3 regions of the Shewanella glacialimarina genome follow, and region 3 is predicted to be linked to each of the others. Evidence: predicted binding sites of a transcription regulator. Region 3 holds the regulator's gene; each other region holds the start of a gene.
What was found. Region 3 encodes MetJ, which represses methionine synthesis genes. Its sites were predicted from a motif close to TAGACGTCTAGACGTCTA; they were not measured.

Region 1 (4,296 bases), 2.0 Mb from region 3:
GCCGTGAATGATATTAGCGCCCAGCGTGATTTCTATCATTTATCCAGTAAGAGATTAATCGAAACCTTGATCAATGGTGCCGAGCAACCTGAATTACTGCAGCGTTTATTGACTATACAAAAAAATCAGATGAGTTTTCAGGTTGTGCGTCAAGCGGAGATCGCTAAAGTGGCTTTAACCGATTCACCCGTTCATAAAGCAGCACTGTCATTTGTGGAAAAAGAGCTCACTATCGAAGTCAGTGTCGAGCAATTTGAGCAAGCCATTGCGCCGTCACTGGATAAAGTCAGTCAATTAATGCGCCAGGCTATGAATAGTCTTGATGATCAGGGTAAGGCGTTAGAAAGCCCTGATATTGTTTATATCACTGGCGGTACAGCAAGAAGCCCTGCAATATACAAACAAATTGCCAAAGTGTATCCTCAAGCACAAGTGGTGGTGGGTGATCACTTTGGTTCTGTTACCGCAGGGTTAACTCGTATGGCGCAACAATATTTTAAGGAAGTTAAATGAATATTAACCTGAAATTAGCCGCTTTAATCTCATTGAGTGGATTAATGATGAGCTGCAGTGACGATGTCGGTAAAGTCAGTTTAGGATTATTTACCACTAAAGATGTGATTATTGATGCAAAACATGACCCTAAAATACCAGGAGTGACTTGTCATATCAGTCGTATTAAAGCAGATTTAGATTTTGCAGACCCTTCAGATATGAGCATTAGTTGCCGTCAAACTGGGCCTATTTCAGTAAATGATTTAGCAGACATCGATACCAGTAAAGGCGGTGAAGTGGTCTTTAAAGAGTCGTTAAGTATTTTATTTAAAAGCTTAAAAGTGAGACGTATTTTGGATAAAGAAAATCAAACTTTATTGTATTTATCTTATTCCACTAAAGAAACTAACGGCAGCCATAAGCATGCTTTATCAACTGTGCCGCTTTATGGAACGCAGGCATGGAATGCATTGAAGGTTGATAGTCAAAATTAGTGTCCACACTTATGTAGAATGACAAAATAGGCCGCACCAATATCAATATTTGTGCGGCCTATTTTATATGTGTTTATTATCTCGAGCAGTGGTTACTTAGCGATAGCTTGATTGTAACGCTCAAAAGCGCGTTCAAGATCGGCAATTAAATCCTCTGCGTCTTCCAAGCCGATATGTAAACGAATAAGTGGCTTACTGCTATCCCATTGGGTTGCTGATCTTATTTTATCAATACCGAAAACACCCAAAATTAAGCTTTCAAAACCGCCCCACGAAAAGCCCATTTTAAAATGCTGCATGTTTTCGACAAAGGCTGTAATGCTTCTAAGATCGCCATCTTTTAAAACAAATGAAAATAAGCCATTCGCGCTGGTAAAGTCACGCTTAAAGAATTCATGACCTGGGCATGTTTCAAAAGCAGGATGTCTGACATGGTCAACCTCGGGACGCTTTGCTAACCAATTGGCGACTTCAAGTCCATTTTTATGGTGCTGGGCCATACGGACTCCTAGGGTACGTAGCCCTCTGGCCGCTAAAAATACATCATCTGGCGAAGTTGTTTGTCCCATTAAATAGCTGTTTTCACGTAATTGTGGCCAGTGAACCTCATTTGCCGTTGCGGTACCCATCATGACGTCTGAATGACCGACAATGTATTTAGTCGCAGCTTGAATAGAGATATCCACACCCATTTCGAATGGTCTAGAATTAATCGGTGAAGCCCAGGTGTTATCCAGCATCACAACGATATTATGTTCATGGGCGATGCGACTCAGCGTCGGCACATCTTGTACTTCCATGGTGATCGACCCTGGCGACTCAAGGAAGAGTACTTTAGTATTTGGGCGAATGAGATCACGTATGCCTTCACCTATCATAGGGCCATAATAGCTCGTTTCGATGCCAAATCCGGCAAGCATTTTGTCGCATAAATCACGCGTGGGTTCATAGGCGGTGTCGACCATCAATAAGTGGTCACCGCTTTTTAAAAATGCTAATAATGCGGCGCTAATTGCCCCTGCACCGGATGGATATAACGCCGTGCCAAAGCCGCCTTCAAGTTCTGCAATGGCTTCTTGAAAGGCAAAATGGGTTGGCGTACCACGACGACCGTAGAATAACTCGCCATTGGTTTTATTCTTAATGGCAAAACGCATGTCGTCCATGGTGTCAAACACCACTGTAGATGCTCTAAATACCGGCGGATTAATAATGCCCTTAGTGTATTTTTTATCTCGACCTAAACTGACTATTTGGGTTGCTTGTTTACCGTGTTTATTCATTATTAATTCATCCACTAAAAACCTATTTGGCCATCCTAACATCTATACGGCTAAATGAAAGAGGCGAGAGATAGATAATGTCGGCTACATAGGCAAAATAGCTTATGTCGTTTCCACTATGGGTAATGTTAAACAAAACTCAACGCCACTTTGATGTATCTCATCCGCTTGAAGTGTCGTTTTGTTAATATCATCTTCTTTTACACCGCTGACATTGCTCGCTTTAATCGTGCCATGATGAAAGTCAGTCACCAATCTTGCGATATACAAGCCTAAACCAAGATGGGGTTTGTTGGTGGGAATTTGTGGCCTTATTGACACCATAGATTCAAAAATCTGCTCGCTCATGTCTTCAGGTAATCTTGGGCCGATATTGGTTACTTTTAGAATCGCCTGCTTATGATATTGACTTAAGCTAACACTAATAGCGCTATCTGGATGGCTAAATTCAATGGCATTACTAATGAGTTTATCCATTAATTGGGCAATGTATTCTGGGACGCCATTACACATCATGAGTTTATCTTCAATAAATACGTTAAAGCGCTGCTCTGGGTAGGTCATTTGATAACCTTGCATGCAGCCGCCAATAACCTTTTTTAAGGGAAATATGCTACGTTCAGCATGTGATAAGCTGGCTTCGAGATTAGTTGCCTCAGTTAAGTTATTTAAAATCAGATGTAATCGATTGACACCATCCTGCGCTCTATTGACATATTTTTTACTTGCTTGATCTAGGTTTTGATTGCTGAGGTGTTCTAAAGAGCTTCGAACAACTGCAACAGGGGTACGTAGTTCATGTGATAGCCGCGATGACATGTTTTCTAAATAGTGAGTATATTGACCGAGTCTGCCGACAATATTGGCAAAGCTTCTTGATAAATCACCTATTTCATCTCGATTTCTTGAAGGTGTTATTTGATGTCTGACACGCCCTTGACTGTCTATAGCTAATTCCGCCTGATCTCTTAAGCGGCGAATACGACTAGAAATACTCGATGCAAAAATGAATAGTGCCAGTGTGCCCATGCTCATAATCGTAAGAATAACGTTAAATAGCTTTTCCAGCGCCCGATTACGCAAGCTACGGATACCGTGAGTAGTTTCTTCGGCTATAACAGCCCCCATCACTTTGTCATCAATCCAAATAGGACTGGCTGCAGCTAATACGACCGCTTTACTGTCTGGGGTTAATCGCCAGGTTGAAGCCTGTTTACCTGCTAGGGCATTTTCAATATGGCTACCACTTAATTCAGTTGAGTCTTGTAATGAATCGATAAAGTCCTGTGGCGGTCTAGTGAGAATTTTATAATATAAGGGTAATAAGTATTGTTTATGGAAGAGTGCCCAAGAGCTTTCAGTCTGGGCGTCATCTAAATCAGCATCCCAGGTATTGCTTGATGTTCGAATATCACCCGATCGAGCTAAGACTCTGCCATGATTATCGACCACCCAAATGCGTGAGCTATTGTGGCCCATACCTTTGACAATACTTTCTATTTCAGGGGAAGGTACCAGAACTGTGCCTAACTCTGCTACCGAGTTGGTGGCTGAAGTGCCGACAATATTAATTAAATTGCGCGTCTCATTGTCATCCACATTATGAATAGCGAATCCGAGTTTACTGCCAATCATGTCTAACGGAATACGAAACTCAATATTGTAGCCATTGGCTGTTTTTTGCCACTGACCTTGAATACGATTCTCAGGGATGACGGGCATTGATTGTGTTGGATCTTGAGGTAACTGATAAGCGCTTAGCCAGCCATCCTTGGTGTTGGCAATGACATAGCGCCTAAATAAGTTGTCGGGTGCAAGTGTGGCCATCACTAAATGATCGTTCCTGTCGACCCGTAAGCTATTTTTACTGCGGTAAATAACTTGGGAGTCATTAACCTCAAAAAAGCCATAAAGATAACCAGCATATTTGCCCACCATATGGGTAAAGTTAAGATTTATGTCTTGTTGTGCATTTTGTTGATAAACAATGTGTTCTTTACCATAATGCAACTTACGGTGGCTGT
Region 2 (4,296 bases), 350 kb from region 3:
TGGTCAGGCCTTCACGGTGGAAGGTTTTGACGTTATGCACCATTTCATCAAGACTCGGGGTAATTAAGCCTGACATGCCGATGATATCAATATTATGCTCTTTGACCGCGGCCATAATTTTATCGACCGACACCATAACGCCTAAGTCGACCACTTCATAACCGTTACAGGCTAGGACTACGCCCACAATATTCTTACCAATATCATGCACATCGCCTTTTACCGTGACCATTAAGATACGGCCGTTTGATTGGCCTTCAACTTTTTCTAGTTCAATATACGGGTTTAAAAAAGCAACCGCTTTTTTCATCACTCGAGCAGATTTAACCACTTGTGGCAAGAACATTTTACCGGCACCAAATAAGTCACCGACCACATTCATGCCGTCCATCAGCGGCCCTTCAATAACATCAAGTGGACGTGCTGCTTGAAGCCTTGCTGCTTCGGTGTCTTCATCAATAAATTCGGTGATACCTTTGACTAAGGCATGCGATAAACGTTTCTCTACTGGCCAACTGCGCCATGCTAGATCCTCTTTTTTAGCCACTTGAGTGCCGTCACCACGGTACTTTTCAGCCACATCTAATAATTGTTCCGTGTTGGTTGAATCAGCAACCGGGCAGGGCAGGTTCTGAACCACGTTTTCGACCTTTTCTTTTAAATCGGCATCAATGTCATCATAAATGGCTAGTTGCCCAGCGTTAACAATGCCCATGTCCATACCCGCTTGAATCGCATGGTATAAGAACACCGCATGAATGGCTTCACGCACAGGGTTGTTGCCACGGAATGAAAATGACACGTTTGACACGCCGCCAGAAATCATCGCATAGGGTAAGGTGGCTTTAATGTCTTTAATGGATTCGATAAAATCGACCGCATAATTGTCGTGCTCATCTATACCGGTAGCAATGGCAAAAATGTTCGGGTCAAAAATAATGTCTTCAGGCGGAAAGCCGACCACATCCACTAACAAACGATAGGCGCGGGTACAAATTTGGGTTTTACGCTCACGGGTATCGGCTTGGCCGTTTTCATCAAAGGCCATCACTATGGCTGCAGCGCCGTAGCGTTTGACTAGAGTGGCTTGTTTGATAAAGGCTTCTTCGCCTTCCTTCATCGAAATAGAGTTAACAATAGACTTGCCCTGAACACACTTAAGGCCGGCTTCAATCACTTCCCATTTTGATGAGTCGATCATAATAGGCACGCGGGATATATCGGGTTCAGAGGCGATTAAGTTTAAGAATTTTTTCATCGACTCAGCACCGTCTAGCATGCCTTCATCCATGTTGACGTCGATTATTTGTGCGCCATTTTCAACTTGTTCGCGCACAACATCTAAGGCTTCTTCAAATTTTTCTTCTTTAATTAAGCGTAAGAATTTAGCTGAGCCGGTCACGTTGGCACGTTCGCCGACGTTAACAAAGAGTGAGTTACCATCAATGGTTAATGGCTCTAATCCTGATAGGCGACAAGCCACCGGAATATCAGGTATTTGGCGCGGCTCATGATTGATCACTGATTCACGTATGGTATTGATATGAGCGGGTGTGCTGCCACAACATCCGCCTACAATATTCAGCATGCCTTCACGGGCCCAATCACTAATGACTTCGGCCATTTCCTCAGGGGTTTCATCGTAACCGCCAAACTCGTTCGGCAAACCGGCGTTAGGGTGAGCAGACACAAAACATTCAGCAATACGGGATAACTCTTCAACATAAGGGCGCAGTTCTTTTGGGCCTAATGCACAGTTAAGACCGATAGATAAAGGCTTGATATGACGCAGTGAATTGTAAAAACCTTCAGTGGTTTGGCCGGTCAATGTGCGACCAGATGCATCGGTAATTGTGCCTGAAATCATTACTGGCAAGCGATCGCCAAGTTGATCAAATACTTTCTCAATGGCAAATAAGGCGGCTTTGGCATTTAAGGTATCAAAGATGGTTTCAACCATAATGATGTCGGCGCCACCTTCAATTAAGGCGGTAGTTGATTCAACATAAGCATCAACTAACTCATCAAAACTGACGTTACGAAAGCTAGGGTCGTTTACATCTGGGCTAATTGAACAGGTGCGATTGGTTGGACCAAGCACACCCGCTACATAGCGGGCATAACCCGTTTGCGCGGCCACTTCATCGGCTGCTTCGCGGGCAACCCGGGCACCTTCTAAATTAATTTCAGCCGATAGCGACTGCATGTCGTAGTCAGCCATAGCAATGGTGGTAGCGTTAAAGGTGTTGGTTTCAATAATGTCAGCACCAGCGAGCAGGTACTTGGTATGAATATCTTTAATGATTTGACGTTGGCTAAGGACCAACATGTCATTGTTGCCTTTGACGTCGCAATGCCAGTCTTTAAATCTTTCACCACGGTAATCTTCTTCTGCCAATTTGTAGTCTTGGATCATGGTGCCCATAGCACCATCGAGAATGACAATTCGCTCTTTTAGCGTGTTTGTCAGTTGTTCAAGCACTTGACTGTAGGAAGTTGACTTGGTCATAACTGATTACCTTTTTAATGCAGTGGCACGTTAACTTAATCGTGACATATTTATCTAACTAATTATTTTATCAAGAGTTAATGGGTAAATAATGAATAGCTGGCTCTCAACAAACAGAATTTTGTTTGGACATTTATACGTATAGACGTCCATAATACGCGAGTTGTTATCTTCAGGGCAAGGCAGAAAACCATGAAACATCTTCAATTGGTATTCCTGCGCCATGGCCACTGCCTTGGCGGTGATATCGTGCGCGGTAAAACGGATGTTGCCTTGTCTGAGCAAGGTCTAATACAAATGCAACAAGCTTTTAATAGCTTAGCGCTATGCCCTACTATTGTGTATTCATCCCCGTTGAAGCGTTGCGCTGTGTTTAGTGACCTTATCGCAAAACAACACCAGTTGCCCATAACCCTATTAGACAGTTTACAAGAAATTGATTTTGGCCAATGGGATGGTCAAACCTGGCAGGCCTTATATAATCGACACCAAGCGCAATTAGATGCGTATTGGGCAAATCCCTGGCAGCATGACAACACTCCACAAGGAGGTGAGCACTTAGTTGATTTTAGTGCCCGAGTGAAGCAGGCATTAGTGCAAATTATTAGTCAGATGCTGAATTCGATTAACGGTGATGTTCAGGAAGAATCTTTTGCCACTGTAAAATTGACCAATGAAGCTCTTGCAAGTGAATTAACTAATCAAGCACTTGTTGTGACGCATGGCGGGGTGATGCGTTGTGTTATGGCGCAACTTTTAGGTGCTGAAGGTCAGGCTGGCGTGTTTACGCAATTACAATTACCCTATGCCGCGTTGATGACAGTAGATGTATTTATTGATGCAGATGACTTACAAATGGTCACACAAGGCAGCTTATGTTTTGAAAAGCTCAGTTTTAGATTGAACTGGCCATCATTAACCACCAAAATAGAGCCGTGTTATATATAGTGCTGAGTATTGGGAATCGGGTAAGCCCGAACTGTCCCCGCAACTGTGATTGTTTGTCCTGCATATTATATGTCTGTGGCCAGCAAAAGTCAGATACCAGCTTGTCACTATTCATTTTTACGCCTGAGCGGGATACTCAGCGGAGCGTGTATGTTTGATCTTGTTCTTGCTTCCCATATTGGCCATCTAGTTAACTTCGGCTTGTTTATGCTTGGCTTACTTAATCGTAAATCAAGCCATTGTCGAGGGCGTGATTTGTGAATTCCCAAAGTGTTGAAGCGCTAATGGCCGCGAATGCGCCAGCATCGATACCTGCCTTAGTCGTTAATCAGCTAAGTTGGCGATATGATGACACCCAAATTTTAGCTGATATTAGTTTTAGCCTCACAGCAAATAAAATGCTTGGAATTATTGGCCCCAATGGCGCGGGAAAATCGAGCTTATTGCGTTGTCTATATCGTTACATTGCCCCAAGTTGTGGAACAATATCCTTATTTGGTCAGGATATTAATCAATTTAACGGTAAAGCTTTTGCCACTCAAGTTGCCGTAGTCCAACAAGATACTCCGCAGTTTTTCGACATGAATACCAGCCAATTAATTGCAATGGGTTTAACGCCGCATAAAGGTATGTTTGATGGCTATACCGCCGATGATAACCAGCTGGTTAATGATGCAATTAATCTAGTGGGCCTAGCTGATAAAGCATTTTTGCAATATGGCCAATTATCGGGTGGTGAGAAGCAACGTGCTTTGATTGCTCGAGCGATAGTGCAGCGTCCTAAATTACTGATCTTAGATGAGCCAACTAATCATTTAGATATTCGTTATCAAATTCAA
Region 3 (4,296 bases):
GGTTACCACAGGTGCACTAGCTGACGAACTGTGGGGTGCAATCAATGTAAAATCAGTGTGAGAGGCATAGCTTGAGCGAACGGCTAAACTCACTTCGGTATTGAACAGAGGCTGTAATGTACGAGAATGCAATACTGGAGAGCCCAGTCTAGCTAATCGATCGGCTTCAGCCAAAGACATACTTTTTAGCAGTTTGGCATCATTAATTTTATTCGGGTCAGCATTAAATACCCCTTCAACATCGGTCCAAATTGTTACCCGATCAATATCAGCCAAGCTGGCAATTAATGTCGCGCTAAAATCAGAACCATTACGCCCAAGCAATAGCGTTTCACCCTGGCTGTTGGCACAAATAAACCCAGTGATGACTAAACGCTCATTAGGATGAGCCGCTAATAAAGCCTGCACTTTGGCTCGCGACTCTTCTACCCGAATATTAGGCACAGCACCTTCGTCAGCGACAAGTATTGAACAGGCGTCTACATGGGATGACGCTACACCAGACTCACGTAATAACGCCGCCATTAATCTTGCTGACCAACGTTCACCAAAACTCACCACATGGCTAATTTGATATTCATTGCGCTGTTCAAGTGATAATAAGCTAATCAATTGTGACTTGTCGGTCGACAAGCGCTCACGTAAATCACGTGCTTGCTCATTAGATAATAATTGTTCGATTAAGGTTTGCTGATAGCCGATTAATACTTGTAGCTCTTCTTGCCATAGCTGACCGGTTTCACGCAAATTGAGCAGCTTATATAAAAAGTTGGTACTTTTACCTGCCGCTGAAACAACGATTAAATCATCGCTGTGACCATGGGTCAGTAAAATGTGGGCGACTCGGCGATAACAATCTGCATCTGCAAGACTTGAACCACCAAATTTATGTAAATGACCACGCGCCATGTATTACTCCTTAAACGACAACTACAGCGCTGCGACTGCAGCTAATGCGGCTTCAATATCTGCCACTAAATCTTCACTATCTTCAATACCTACAGATAGTCTCAATAATGTATCTTTAACGCCAGCCTCAAAACGGGCTTGGGCGTCCATTGCTCTATGGGTCATAGTCGCAGGAACGGCTATTAAACTTTCCACTCCGCCTAAACTTTCAGCAACACTGAACAAGGTTAACGCATCTAAAAAGGCGACAACCTCTGCTTCGCCACCTTTTAGCTCAAAACTGAGCATAGCGCCAAAGCCTTTTTGCTGCTTTTTCGCAATATCATGTCCAGGATGATCTGTTAATCCTGGATAATACACCTTTGCGACCACAGGGCTTTGACATAGCACATCAACAATCTGTTTTGCATTGGCTTGATGCTCACGAATTCGCACCGCTAAAGTACGAATACCACGCAGAGTCAGGTAACTGTCAAACGCTGATCCCGTTAACCCTAAAGTATTTGACCACCAATGCAATAACTCGCCGATTTCAGGGTCTTTCGCCACAACCGCGCCACCAACCACATCACTGTGTCCATTGATGTATTTAGTGGTCGAATGAATAACAATGTCAGCCCCTAAATTAAGTGGCTGTTGCAATATTGGCGATAAAAAGGTGTTGTCCACGGTAACTAATGCACCGACTTGCTTAGCGGCTTTGGCTATTTCTGCAATATCCGCCACCCGAAGCAAAGGATTAGACGGCGTTTCTAACCACACCATTTTAGGTTTTTTAGCGATGGCCTCAGCTAATGCTGCCGCGTTAGTTTGATCAACCACAGCCAATTTAAACTGACCTTTTTTGGCTAAATTAGTAAATAAGCGATAACTACCACCGTAGCAATCATGTGGCACAATCAGTAAATCGTCTGGCCCTAATAAATGAGTCACTAAGGTAATTGCAGCCATACCGGTACAGGTTATCACCCCGGTTGCCCCTTGCTCTAATTTGGCTAAGGCTTCGCCTAAAATACAACGTGTTGGGTTGCCTGAACGGCTATAATCAAATTCACGTGGATTTTTGTGGCCATCAAAAGAATAATTGGTCGATAAATAAATGGGTGGAACAACTGCACCATGTTGTGTGTCACTTTCAATACCCTGACGGACAGCGACAGTAGCATTGCTATGTTGTTTACAAGACTTGGTCATGATTGATTCCTAACATTACGAACACACAAAGAGATGTCTAGATGGCTAAATTTACCTAACAGAACCGCTCAGGTCAACAAAAATAGACGTTTAGACGTCTAAACATAAAGAAATCTATTTGCAATGTGCACTAAAACACAGCAATAATTTGACTAGAAACTTTAAGGGTTTAAAATCTGCACCGAATTTAAAGTAAAGGGTGAGTTAATGACTGAGTGGAATGGCGACTATATTAGCCCATATGCCGAACACGGCAAGAAGAATGAACAAGTAAAAAAAATCACAGTTTCAATTCCGTTAAAAGTATTGAAAGTGCTGACCGATGAGCGCACTCGTCGCCAGGTAAATAATTTACGTCACGCGACAAATAGTGAATTACTTTGCGAAGCTTTCTTACATGCTTACACTGGCCAACCATTGCCTGATGATCATGACTTATCAAAAGATGAGCCAGACAGTATTCCGCGTGAAGCGAAAGCATTGATGGACCAAATGGGTATTGAATGGGAAGACTTAGAGTAATTAATCACTTTTAAGTATTTCACACCCGCTATTCATTCCATCAAGATGAATATCCTGCTTAGTCAGGGTAGTTATCTTGATGGAATTTTGTTTTAAGACGCGATCAAACGATTGATACCAATCAACACAAAAATGCTTGTGTTGAAACACGCTAGTAACTTAGAGCCATAGTAATGCCATTTATCGATCCCACCACATTATTACTCGCCTCAGTCATTATCTTTTGCGGCGCGTTAACTCAGAGCTTAATCGGTTTCGGATTAGCCGTAGTCGCCAGCCCTTTACTGTATATTGTCGACCCTCAGTTAGTGCCAGTGCCAGTGATTGTGATGGGGTTTGCTATTTCACTGATGACCTTATTCAGAGAACGTAGCCACTTAGAGTTTAATGGGTTGCAATATGCGTTACTGGGTAGGATCCCAGGCGGTTTTTTAGGCGCAAGTTTACTATTACTCGCCCCTCAACCAATATTAGGCCTCGCAATTGCGGGCATTGTATTTACAGCCGTTTTATTGAGTGTTTTTAAACTGTCCGCACCTGTGAATCGGATAACGTTATTTATTGCCGGTACTGTTTCAGGTATTTTTGGCAACATTGCCGCCATTGGCGGTCCCCCTATGGCCATTTTGTTATCGGGTAAAGATGCCAGCCAATTTAGAGCGGCACTATCAGCCTTTTTTATCTTCAGCTCGATGATCGCACTCGCTATTTTAGCTATAGTCGGTTTGGTTGAAGTAAAACACCTTTGGTTATCCTTGTTACTGCTACCATCCGTCATTGCAGGGTACATCATTGCAGGACGAATTGTTGGGCGAGTCGATAAAGATAAAACCCGCAAAGCAACGTTAATTTTGTGTACGCTGAGTGCATTGCTGTTAACGATAAAGTCATTAGGTAGTTTATAATTTCATCCATGAAAATGACCTGAAATCTTATTTTATAGCATACCGTTTAATCATACTTTTCCTTCATATAATTAAACGAGAAGTAAAACAAAAATACCTTATTCAATTAAATAAGGTATTTAATGATTAAAAATGTAAGCGCTGTTAGTTAAAAAACTGTTTGGCTGGTAGTGGTTTAGAGTAAACATAACCCTGAATGAGATACACACCATGCTGACTGAGATATGCGACTTGTTGACTGTCTTCAACACCCTCTGCAATCATGCTTAAACCTGATGTTTTCGCAAATGAAATAATCGCTTCAATCGTTTTAGCATTGAAGTTGTCTTTATTACCTATCGTATCAACAAACATTTTGTCAATTTTTAGGGTGCTAATTCCTAAGTTTTGTACATAGCTGAAACCACCGTAACCGGTGCCTGCATCATCTAATTTTAAATCTATACCTAACGCATAAAACTTATCTAACATTCTACGAGCCGACACGAGATCGCTAATAGGTAAACGCTCAGTAATCTCTAATGAAATTCGATGCTGCTTTAACAGCTCTGATTCAACAACACTCTTTAATAACTGATATAAATCATCGTTATCTAAATGCTCTGGGACAATATTGACACTGAAGAACAATGCTTCACGTTTTTCTCCTAATTTTTTAATATCATTGAAAACATGTTCAAGCATGCCTTTTGTCATATCGATAATGAGTCCTTTAGCTTCAGCATAAGGAATAAACTGATTTGGAGGCATCAAAGAACCATCTTGG

Region 1: a site for MetJ is predicted at 2,308-2,325, ahead of FJ709_RS11505 (cystathionine beta-lyase). Genes of this name have one in related genera too.
Region 2: a site for MetJ is predicted at 2,644-2,661, ahead of metH (methionine synthase). Genes of this name have one in related genera too.

The regions. Positions count from the first base shown of each region.
Region 1 covers NZ_CP041216.1:2,640,553-2,644,848, reverse strand. The annotation lists gene yegD (molecular chaperone) at 1-513, shown strand, start outside; gene FJ709_RS11510 (CreA family protein) at 510-989, shown strand; gene FJ709_RS11505 (cystathionine beta-lyase) at 1,082-2,272, opposite strand; gene pdsS (proteobacterial dedicated sortase system histidine kinase) at 2,375-4,296, opposite strand, start outside.
Region 2 covers NZ_CP041216.1:943,749-948,044, forward strand. The annotation lists gene metH (methionine synthase) at 1-2,509, opposite strand, end outside; gene FJ709_RS03980 (histidine phosphatase family protein) at 2,702-3,457, shown strand; cobalamin riboswitch at 3,428-3,576, shown strand; gene FJ709_RS03985 (ABC transporter ATP-binding protein) at 3,742-4,296, shown strand, end outside.
Region 3 covers NZ_CP041216.1:596,702-600,997, reverse strand. The annotation lists gene FJ709_RS02410 (bifunctional aspartate kinase/homoserine dehydrogenase II) at 1-909, opposite strand, end outside; gene metB (cystathionine gamma-synthase) at 931-2,103, opposite strand; gene metJ (met regulon transcriptional regulator MetJ) at 2,311-2,625, shown strand; gene FJ709_RS02395 (sulfite exporter TauE/SafE family protein) at 2,799-3,530, shown strand; gene FJ709_RS02390 (EAL domain-containing protein) at 3,675-4,296, opposite strand, start outside.